2 linked regions of the Terriglobus albidus genome follow. The protein of the gene in region 2 interacts with the protein of the main gene of each other region in a pairwise test. Links are inferred from orthologs where the notes say so. Each region holds a gene or a part of one and is shown on either strand. Other genes may lie near its edges.

Region 1 (6,121 bases), 510 kb from region 2 along the record:
GAAGCAGGTACGCGGTCACCGCATTTCGACGAGGCCGCAGCGCATGCCGTCATGCTGCAGCGTGAGTACACTATCCGGCTGGATCTCCACGCCGGCCAGGCTGAGACCCGCTTTCTGACCTGCGACCTTACGCACGAGTACGTCAGCATCAACGCCGACTATTCCAGCTAGTATTCCCTCTGTCCGCTCCTGGAAAACCGGGAGCGGGCCCTGATTTTCTCCTCTTCCGGCAAGAACTCCCAAAAGTTCGCACACCCGTGCGGTGATCGCACGGAAACGGTGACGCGCGTATGGGTAACGGTTTATCGTGGTAGGCGGCAGGCTGATATCCGCCCAAACTTCTACTTATAGGGGTGCCCCGTAATGTCCACGAAGCTCGATAACCCTCCGGCGACCGCCAACCCGGATTTCCTGGCTGAAGTCTCCGAGTGGATTGAAGCATTTGACGAGCTCGTCGTCGCCGAAGGCCACGAACCCGCCGCTGAGCTGCTGTCTGCGCTGAAACAGCGCGCTGCCGAAGCCGGCGTGGCCGCTACCGGCGAACTGACGACCCCATATCGCAACACCATCCATGCCCATGATGAGGTTCCTTATCCCGGCGATCGCAATCAGGAGCGCCGCGTCGAGGCCCTGATCCGCTGGAACGCCATGGCCATGGTGCACGGCCAGAACAAGAAGGATGCCGGCATCGGCGGTCATATTTCGACCTACTCGTCGCTGTGCACCCTGCTTGAAGTTGGTTATAACCACTTCTTCCGCGGCAAGTACGGCGACCAGCCCGGCGATTTCATCTACTTCCAGGGCCATGCCTCGCCCGGTGTCTACGCCCGCGCCTTCCTTGAAGGGCGCCTGAGTGAAGACCACCTGAAGAACTTCCGTCACGAGCTCCGTTCTAAGCCCGGCCTGTCGTCCTATCCCCACCCTTGGCTGATGCCGGAATTCTGGAACTTCCCCACCGTTTCCATGGGCATCGGCCCGCTGAATGCGATTTACCAGGCACGCTTCATGCGTTACCTGGAGAACCGAAATCTGATCCAGAAGACCGGCCGCAAGGTCTGGGCCTTCGTCGGCGACGGCGAGTCGGACGAAGTGGATACCCTGGGCGCGATCGGTCTTGCTTCGCGTGAGAAGCTCGACAACCTGATCTTCGTCGTCAACTGCAACCTGCAGCGCCTGGACGGTCCGGTCCGCGGCAACAAGCGCATTATCGACGAGTTGGAAGGCGTCTTCCGTGGCGCCGGCTGGAATGTCATCAAAGTGGTCTGGGGCGCGGACTGGGATGAGCTCTTTGCCCGTGACTACAAGGGCCTGTTGCTCAAACGCATGGAAGAGTGTGTCGACGGCGATTTCCAGACGTTCAAGGCCAAAGGCGGCGCCTACCTTCGTCAGCACTTCTTCGGTAAATATCCGGAGCTTCTGGAGATGGTCGCCGACAAGACGGACGAGCAGCTTGCTCGCCTGCACCGCGGCGGCCACGACCCCGCCAAGATCTTCAACGCCTACAAGCGTGCGACCGAATACACCGGCGGCCCGACCGTCATCCTGGCCAAGACTGTCAAAGGTTATGGCCTGGGAACGACGGAGGCTCGTAACGCCAGCCACCAGGAGAAGAAGCTTACCGACGAGGGGCTGGCGGCATTCGTCAAACGTTTCGACATTCCCGTGTCAGAGCAGACTGCTAAGGATGCCGGTCTCTATCACCCTGGACAGGATGCTCCCGAGATCCAGTACCTGCAGGCTCGCCGTAAAGAACTTGGCGGTTACCTGCCGGTTCGCGAAGTCCCCGCGTTGAACTTCAAGGCGCCGGGGCTCGACTTCTTCAAGGAGTGGATGGCCGGCAGCAAGGGCCGCGAAGTCTCCACCACCATGGGCTTCGTCTCCATGCTCCGCTCTCTGCTCAAGGAGCCGAACTTCGGCAAGTATGTTGTGCCGATCGTTCCTGACGAGGGCCGCACCTTCGGTCTTGAGTCTGTGATCAAGCAGGTCGGCATCTATGCCTGCGAAGGTCAGAAGTACACGCCGCACGATGCCGACATGCTTCTGAGCTATCGCGAAGAGAAGGATGGCCAGATCCTTGAGGAAGGCATCACCGAGGCAGGTTCAATGGCCAGCTTCACCGCTGCGGGAACTGCCTACTCCAACTACGGCATTCCTTCGATCCCGTTCTACATGTACTACTCGATGTTCGGCTTCCAGCGCGTCGGAGACATGGCCTGGGCATTTGCGGATTCTCGCGGAAAAGGCTTCCTGATGGGCGGGACAGCTGGACGCACCACCATGCTGGGCGAAGGCCTGCAGCACCAGGACGGCCACTCGCCTGTACTGGCAAGCACCGTTCCAACCTGCCTGAGCTACGATCCTGCCTTCCTCTTCGAAATGGCAGTCGTCATTCAGGATGGCCTGAAGCGGATGTACGAACAGGGTGAGAACGTCTTCTACTACATCACCATGTACAACGAGGACTACGTTCAGCCTGAGGCGCCGGCGAATCTGGACGTCAACGGTATTCTCAAGGGTCTGTACCTTTACAAGCCTGCTGCCGGTGAAGCGACGGTGCAGCTCTTCGGCTCGGGCACCATCCTGAACGAGGTGGTCAAGGCGCAGCAGATTCTGGCCGACGAGTACAAGATCCAGGCAAGCGTATGGTCCGTCCCCAGCTACACCGAGCTCCGCCGCGACGCACTTGCGATTGAGCGGTGGAATCGCCTGCACCCCGCAGAGCCGGAGAAGAAGCCGTATCTGCTGGAGGCTCTCGGCAACGCTCAGGGGCCGGTCATCGCGGCCTCGGACTACATGAAGGTCATGCCGGATGCTCTGGCTCCGTGGCTCGGCCAGCGTCTGGTCGCGCTCGGTACAGACGGCTTTGGCCGCTCTGACAACCGTGAGTACCTGCGTGCGCACTTCGAGATTGGCGCCAAGGATATCGTCGCAGCCGCGCTCTCCAAGCTGGTTCGCGACGGTAAGGTGAAAGCCAAAACCGCGCTCAAGGCGTTTGCAGACCTCGGCATCAACACCGAGAAGAAGGACGCTGCCCGCGCCTGAGATCCACTATCATCCGTAAAAGCCCGGCTGTCGCCGGGCTTTTGCTTGCCAAGCACAAGCACCATCTTGCTCTTTTGGCGGTGTGTGCTACCTTGCAGAGAAACAGGTCGAAATGTCTGCCGCTACTTTTGAAAACCCACTGATTCCTAATCAGCGTCTCAAGCAGCTCTACAACGCCATGCGCGATCTGCGCTCCGGCAGCAAACGTACACGCGGTCTTGAGGCCGGTATCGCGGCTACAGCGAACCACCTGCGGCCGCAGGACACGATCGCCGCCTCCGCCGCCCTGGCGCCGGCTGTCGGCATCGTGCAACAAAGCAGCGGCAATCTTTTGCCCAGCACGCTGGACGCTGCGCAACAGTTCGCTGCTGTACATGGCGCTGCCTTTGCGAACATGCACTTCACTCCTGGCTTTGTGGCTGTGCTCTATCTGGATAGTGCACTCCCTGCCGGATGTGAAAGGTTCATTGAAATGACTGCGAAGCGCGAGTTACCCGTGCTGTATCTCCAGCTTCCAGGACATACTCCTCATCCCTCCGCCGCGAAACATAAGATCCCGGTCATTCCTGTCGATGTACACGATGCTGTCGCGTGTTATCGCGTGGCACAGGAGGCGTTTACGCGGGCTCGTACGCTGCATCTACCCACGTGGATCAGCTTCCAGCAGATTGGTAAAGAAGATTCTCTCGATGCAATGCGCGGGTATCTTAAGGCCAAGGGCCTGCTGGCGCGTTCCTGAGCAAAGGTAAACTGAAAGCAGCATGCGCCGCTTCCCTACAGCACTCTCCCTCGCTTTCGGTTTCGTCTTTTTATATTCCGCCAGTGCGCAGCAGAACGATTCGGCGCAGCAGAACCTTCCTGCGCAACAACCCGGTTATAACCAGCAACAGCAGACCAATCCCCCGGCTCTGCCTCCTTACAATCCGGACCAGAAGCAGCCTCCGACCCTGCCGAAGCCGCAACCCGTACCTCCTCCAGTCGTTGCACCGCAGCCGACAGAGCAACATCCATTCACGGCGCGCAACCAGTACGGGCCGCCAGCAACGATCCGCAAAATAGACTTCCTGGGGTCTGTCTATATACCCGTCGATAGCTGGATCTATCCAGCCATGCTGCGTCTGCATGCCTACGGATATCTCAACACGGCTTTCATCAGCATGCGGCCCTGGACCCGGCGTAGCGCCATCAATATGCTGGTGGACTCAGAGCAGGACATTCGCGCCAGCGATAATGAAGAAGCGAAGGCTATTCTTGATTCGCTGCTTCATGAGTTCGATGCGGAACTAGCCGCGAACTTTGATGGCATTGGCGCAGTGAACGGACTTTATTCGGCGTACACCCGCCTCGGTTATATCTCCGGACCTGTGCTCCGCGATAGTTTTCACCTGGGGCAGACTGTCAGCAATGACTATGGGCGCCCGTATCAGAACGGCTTCAATAACATCACTGGGTTCTCTACCGTCAATGAGATCGGACGGCTCTCATTGTCAGTTCGTGGAGAGTACCAGCATGCGCCTTCGGCCGATGGATACAGTTACGCACTTGCGCAACAACTGGCGGCAGTCGACAGAATTTCTTACGACGGGTTCAATCGCCCCCAAAGCACGATTCCTGAAGGTCCTATTGCAGCAACGAATACGTTTCGGATCCAGGAAGCAAATCTCTCATTTCACCTTGCCAAGCACGAGTTCTCACTCGGAAAGTCCGATGCCTGGAATGGTCCTGGCGTGGGAGGTGCCTTCTCCTGGACCAACAATGCCGAGAATATTTATTCGTTCCGCATCAACCGAGTCGAACCCATGTACATTCCGTTCATCCGTAATGTCCTGGGACCTGTTCGCTATGACATCTTTGTCGGCAGCCTGAAGGGACACACGTATCCGAATTCTCCGTGGGTACATTCCACTACGTTTAGCTTCGCACCTACGAAGAACTTCCAGTTTGGATTTTCCCGTACCGCGATCTGGGGCGGTAAGGGGCATACGCCGATCACCTTCCACACGTTCCTGAAGAGCTTCTTCCACTTCCAGGATACGAATGGGTCTGAAAAATTCTCCCGCTCCGACCCGGGAGCTCGTTTCAGTATGTTTACGGCGTCGTGGCGCCTTCCCATTCCGAAGCACCTTGTGACCTTCTATCTCGATTCCATGGTGCACGACGATGTCACGCCAATAAGCGCTCCGCATCGTGCCTCGTTTCGTCCGGGGCTCTATCTGGCGCAGCTTCCCTATCTTCCGAAGCTCGACCTCCGCCTCGAAGGCGTCAACACCGATCCTCCGGTCGTTAACAGCGGGAACGGCGAGTTTATGTACTACGAAGTTGTTCAGCGCCAGGGTTACACCAACAAAGGCTTCATCATGGGAGACTCAATCGGCCGCGAAGCCAAAGGAGGCCAGGCATGGCTTACCTGGCACTTCTCCGGCAACGAATGGTTACAACTGCAGTACCTGAACAAGAAAACCGCTAAGGACTTTGTCCCCGGCGGCACTACGCAGAACCAGTTCTCCGTCAACCTCGTCAAGCGCTTTGCCAAAGAAGTGGAACTCAATGCGACCTTGCAGCACGAGATCTGGAAGGCACCCATCTACAAGCAAGGCCAGCAGAACAATACACTCGTCCAGTTTCAGCTCACCTGGTACCCGCGCCTGCGTCAGGGACTGGGCATGCACTAAACAACCAGCGATTAGAGCATTTTCCCTGTAGGTGTAGAGTGAGTCTTCCGCATCTATAAGTGTTTTCCGCAATGAAAACGCAGCTGTACTCCTCTATACCCAGCAACAGGGAACATGCTTTAAACAGAAAAGGCTCGCTCACTTGAAGTGCGCAGGCCTTTTCTTCGTTTTTATGCTAGATCGAAGCTGCGGACTTCTCTGCCTCGACACAGCTTTTGAAATACGTCAACGAGAGTCCAAGCCCTTCATGCAGCATTACCTTCGGTTCCCATCCCAGCAATGTTCGTGCCTTGGTGATGTCGGGACGGCGCTGCTTGGGATCGTCCTGAGGAAGAGGCTGGAAGCTGATATCACTCTTCGAGCCTGTGATTGCCAACACCTCTTTGGCGCACTCCAGAATCGTCCAC
Region 2 (4,589 bases):
AACCCGGCCTTCGAGCTGGGAGCGATTCCGGAGCGTGCGGACTCACGCGATGCGCTGATCTGCCCGGAGTGGCTGCTGATGCACACGCTGCCGATCGGCGCTCGTATCGGAACTACGAGTCCTCGCCGCCGGGCGCAGTTGCTGGCGCATCGGCCGGACTTTCAGTTTGTGCCGATCCGCGGCAATATCGATACCCGCCTGCGCAAGCTGCGGGAAGGGCAGTGTGATGCGCTGGTCCTGGCTGCCGCCGGGCTCGACCGCCTGGGGCCGGAGAAGCTGAACATGCCGCCGGATTGGGTTCGTCAGCGTTTCGATCCAGAGGATATCTGTCCTTCTCCGGGGCAGGGGGCTCTGGCGATCGAGATCCGGTCGGGGGATGCTGCTGTGGGTGAGGCTGTCCGCCTGCTGCACTGCGAGACGACCGCCTGGTGTGTGGATGCGGAGCGTGCGGTGTTGGCGGCGCTGGGCGGAGGCTGCAGCGTGCCCATCGGAGCGCACTGTGCCGGAGAAGGGAAGTTCCGCCGTATGCTGGCCTGCGTCGTTGCCGAGGATGGCGATCGGATGGTGCAGATCTCGCGTACTCCCGAAGAGGAGGACACGCCGCAGAGCTTTGGCGAGTTTGTCGCCGGGGAGTTGGAACGCCGCGGAGCCAACGAACTTCTTCATCCAACGGTTTAAGGTTCACTCGTTTCGTGATGACTCATCGAGTCCTTGTCATCCGCGCTCTTCATCAGAGTTCCGAGCTGGCCGATGCGCTTCAGCAGGCTGGCTTGGAGCCTGTGATCGTGCCGGTGCTTGAGATTGCTCCGCCGCAGAGCTTTGCTGGACTGGAGGATGCCATTGCACGTCTTTCCACGTTCGATTGGCTGTTGTTTACCAGCGCTAATGCGGTTGAGGTCTTTCGCCAGCGCTTCCGCGGAGAGTTGCCGCCCACATTACGCCTGGCGGTGATTGGAAGTATTACGGCGCGGGCGGCGCAGAAAGCCGGCTTCGAGATCGCGCTGCAGCCTGAGAAGGCGACCGGCGAAGGTCTGGCCGAGGCGCTGCTGCCTCGTGCCCCCGGGGCACGTATGCTGCTGGTGCGTGCCGCGGTTGCGCGAGATGTTCTTCCCGCGACACTTGAGGAGGCCGGAGCGAAAGTGGAGATTGCGGAGGCCTACAGAACCGTAATCCCAGCCTCAGCTCCTGGCGTGTTGCGGGAGCTTTTCGCCGGCCCAGCTCCGCCCGCTGCCATTGCCTTTACCTCGTCTTCGTCGGTGCATCATCTGTTGCAGGTGTTGGAGGCGGGTGGCCTGCGGCTGCCTGAGTCGACCATCCTGGCGACCATCGGCCCCATTACCTCTGCTACGCTGCGTGATGCGGGCTACCTGCCGACTGTCGAAGCGAAGGAGGCCAATGTGATCTCGCTCGCGAAGGCGATTGCGTCTGCTCTGGAGCAGGTCGTATGAGCTGGCTGGTATGGGCGCTGCTCTCGGCTGTCTTCGCGGCGGCCACAGCCATCCTTGCCAAGATCGGTGTAGCGAACATTGACTCCAACCTGGCGACGGCGGTGCGTACTACCGTGATCTTCGTCTTCGCCTGGGGGATCGCGCTGAGCCTGGGGAAGCACGGCGAGCTGCGCCATATCAATACCCGGTCGTGGATCTTTCTTGCGTTATCCGGTCTGGCGACGGGGCTCTCCTGGCTGTGCTACTTCCGTGCTCTGCAGCTTGGACAGGCGTCTCGTGTGGCCCCGATCGACAAGCTGAGTGTGGCGTTGGTGATCGTCTTTGCGTGGATGTTTCTGGGAGAAGCGCTGACACCACTGAAGGTATTGGGTGGCTTGCTGATTACGGCAGGTGCAGTTATTCTGGCGTTCGCTTGAAACTGAAATTAGCTAAAGAAAAAGTTTCTATATTTCTTGTAATATATTGATTTTGTTAGTGTTGTTGTGGGGTTATCCGGCTTGACGGTATGGGTTTCGTTTTAGTGTGAGCTCCAGGTTTTGTCGCTGGAGTTGCAGAGCCTCTCGAGGGTGCATTCGGCGCAGCGGGGTTTGCGGGCGATGCAGACCTGGCGGCCGTGGTAGATGATCCGGTGCGAGTAGTTGATCCATTCGTCCTTGGGAAGGATCTTGATCAGGTCCCGTTCCACCTTCACGGCGTCCGTATGCTTGGTCAGTTCAAGCCGGCGTGAGATCCGAAGTACATGGGTATCCACCACCACTCCGACGGCGATACCGAACCATGAGCCGAGAACGACGTTGGCGGTCTTGCGTGCGACGCCGGGAAGCGTGATCAGCTCCTCCAGGGTCTGCGGGACCTTGTTCCCGAACTTCTCAACGACGGCTTTCGCGGCTCCCTGGATGTTCTTCGCCTTGGCGCGGAAGAAGCCGGTGGTGCGGATGATCTCCTCAATGGCGGGCAGGGGCGCCTCGGCCAGGGCCTTGGGGGTGGGGAAGGTGCGGAAGAGCTCTGGCGTGACCATGTTGACGCGGACGTCAGTGCACTGGGCGGAGAGGGCCGTCGCGACGACCAGCTCCCAGGCAGAGTTGTGGTGCAGCGCGCAGACCGCGTTGGGATACGCCTTGCGCAGGGCATCCAGGATGGCGGCGATCCGTTCCGGGGCAAGCGGATTGTGCGAGCCCTTTTTTGAGGGACTCTTTTTCGCGGCGACCTTTTTCAGGGCGGAAGGTTTTTTAGCAGGTGCAGTGGCTGGCTTGACGGACTTGGTGGCCATGGTCGTTTCCGAATCATAGCGCGGCTGGTTTTGTACCGGTTTTCCACTGGGAGGGGCAAAAATACTTTCGCTTTTTCTTTGCTTGTGCCGCCGCTTTGCTGCTAGACTCTGATTTCCTGCAGCAGGCAAGAGGGATGCGGGACCGACTGAGGAGACACGCAACGTGGCGGATGACCGTTTAAGGGCAGTAGAGCTGGCAATGGCCGGCATTGAGAAACAGTTTGGCAAGGGATCGATCATGCGCCTGGGCGCGCGTGAGGCCATCGTTCCGATCTCGGTGATTTCGACCGGGTCCATCTCTTTCGATGCGGCCCTTGGGGTGGGCGGCGTGCCCCGCGGCCGTGTGATCGAGATCTATGGTCCTGAGTCTTCGGGTAAGACCACCATCACCCTGCAGATCATCGCGGAGGCGCAGAAGGCCGGCGGCCTGGCGGCGTTTGTCGACGCCGAACATGCCCTGGATCCGATCTATGCCCGCAAGCTTGGCGTTGATGTCGACAACCTTCTGGTCAGCCAGCCGGACTACGGTGAACAGGCACTGGAGATCACGGAGGCTCTGGTTCGTACCGGCGCCATCGATGTGCTGGTTGTCGACTCAGTAGCAGCGCTGGTACCGAAGGCCGAACTCGATGGTGAGATGGGTGACTCGCACGTTGGTCTGCAGGCCCGCCTGATGTCGCAGGCGCTGCGTAAGCTGACCGGAACGGTTGCCAAGTCCCGCACCAGCCTGATCTTCATCAACCAGATCCGCGAGAAGATCGGAGTTATGTTCGGTAACCCCGAGACCACCACCGGTGGACGTGCGCTGAAGTTCTACTCTTCGGTTCGTATCGATATCCGCCGTATCGGCGCGGTGAAGGAAGGCGAGGTTGTCACCGGATCGCGCACCAAGGCCAAGGTGGTAAAGAACAAGGTTGCGGCTCCATTCCGCGAGGCTGAGTTCGACATCCTGTACGGCGAAGGTATCTCCCGCGAGGGCGATGTGCTCGATCTGGCTGTGGCCAACAACATCGTGGAGAAGAGCGGCGCCTGGTACAGCTACTCGGGCGAGCGCATCGGTCAGGGACGTGAGAATGTGCGCGGCTTCCTGAAAGAGAACAAGGACACCTTTGAGCGGATCAACAGTGAACTGCGCGCCAAGCTGAAGATCGGTGCCGCAGCAGCAGATATTCCAGCGGTGCCGGAGAACGGCGAGGCGGCGGCTCAGGAGGTCGTCCGCGGACGCAAGTAATTGGTCGTGTGTGCAACAACGCCGCCCGAAAGGGCGGCGTTGTTGCGTTAAAGCCTTGAGTCGCAATACACCGGGTGTCCCATGTCCCTTGGGGACATGGGACGTTCGAGCGGAGCTCGAATCGTTCTGTTACGACCGCTAGGGTGGGTATCTGTGGCTTCCTTGCCCACCCTAACGTTGTGAGCGTTCACCCCAGCGAACAACGTTCGCTGGGGACCCCGAAGGGTGGGGTACCCCGGTTAGTGAAATGGAGGGGTGAGCAGTCAACTCTATCTTGGCTCCGGGTGATGCAGGATCTGTTCCGCGATCTGCTGGATACGCTCGGTGCTGAGCCCTGTCATCTGTTCCTGTGCCAAAGGATGTGTCTGATCGAGCACGGTCAGGTGGGGGCGCCTTCCTACCGGTTGTGTGGCGACCAGTACTTCAAGGCCGAGCGTGCGGGGATAGTGATGCAGTTCGTTGGCAAGATAGCCCGGGAACGGTGGCTCGTCCTCTCGGCCGGGTGTCTTCCAGAGTTCATGGGTCCGGAAGAAGTTCTTCGGGCTCACTTCCACCCAGCAGCCGTAGGCAAAGTAGGGAGCTTCGATTCTGATCTCCGGAGCCGGGCCTGAGCGTGGGTCCAGAAGCTCCGGTGCGGGTT

What was found.
Region 1: the proteins of nth (region 2) and aceE interact in binary tests that used the Escherichia coli proteins (3 or more experiments, as listed by UniProt). The link is inferred for Terriglobus albidus from one-to-one orthologs.

The regions. Positions count from the first base shown.
Region 1 is NZ_CP042806.1:4,256,432-4,262,552, forward strand. Bases 1-3,242 are described here. They hold aceE (pyruvate dehydrogenase (acetyl-transferring), homodimeric type), read left to right. Parts: upstream 1-363; coding sequence 364-3,042; downstream 3,043-3,242. Other genes in these bases: argJ (bifunctional glutamate N-acetyltransferase/amino-acid acetyltransferase ArgJ), read left to right, coding at 1-171; FTW19_RS16915 (hypothetical protein), read left to right, coding at 3,155-3,242. Outside these bases: more of FTW19_RS16915, read left to right, coding at 3,243-3,781; FTW19_RS16920 (capsule assembly Wzi family protein), read left to right, coding at 3,804-5,714; FTW19_RS16925 (UDP-glucuronic acid decarboxylase family protein), read right to left, coding at 5,890-6,121. UniProt on the Escherichia coli protein: Component of the pyruvate dehydrogenase (PDH) complex, that catalyzes the overall conversion of pyruvate to acetyl-CoA and CO(2).
Region 2 is NZ_CP042806.1:4,763,429-4,768,017, reverse strand. What follows is about bases 843-3,819. They hold nth (endonuclease III), read right to left. Parts: upstream 2,719-3,819; coding sequence 1,966-2,718; downstream 843-1,965. Other genes in these bases: recA (recombinase RecA), read left to right, coding at 2,882-3,819; FTW19_RS19060 (EamA family transporter), read left to right, coding at 1,445-1,864; FTW19_RS19065 (uroporphyrinogen-III synthase), read left to right, coding at 843-1,448. Also shown: hemC (hydroxymethylbilane synthase), read left to right, coding at 1-678; more of FTW19_RS19065, read left to right, coding at 696-842; more of recA, read left to right, coding at 3,820-3,949; FTW19_RS19045 (DUF2199 domain-containing protein), read right to left, coding at 4,219-4,589. UniProt on the Escherichia coli protein: DNA repair enzyme that has both DNA N-glycosylase activity and AP-lyase activity. The DNA N-glycosylase activity releases various damaged pyrimidines from DNA by cleaving the N-glycosidic bond, leaving an AP (apurinic/apyrimidinic) site.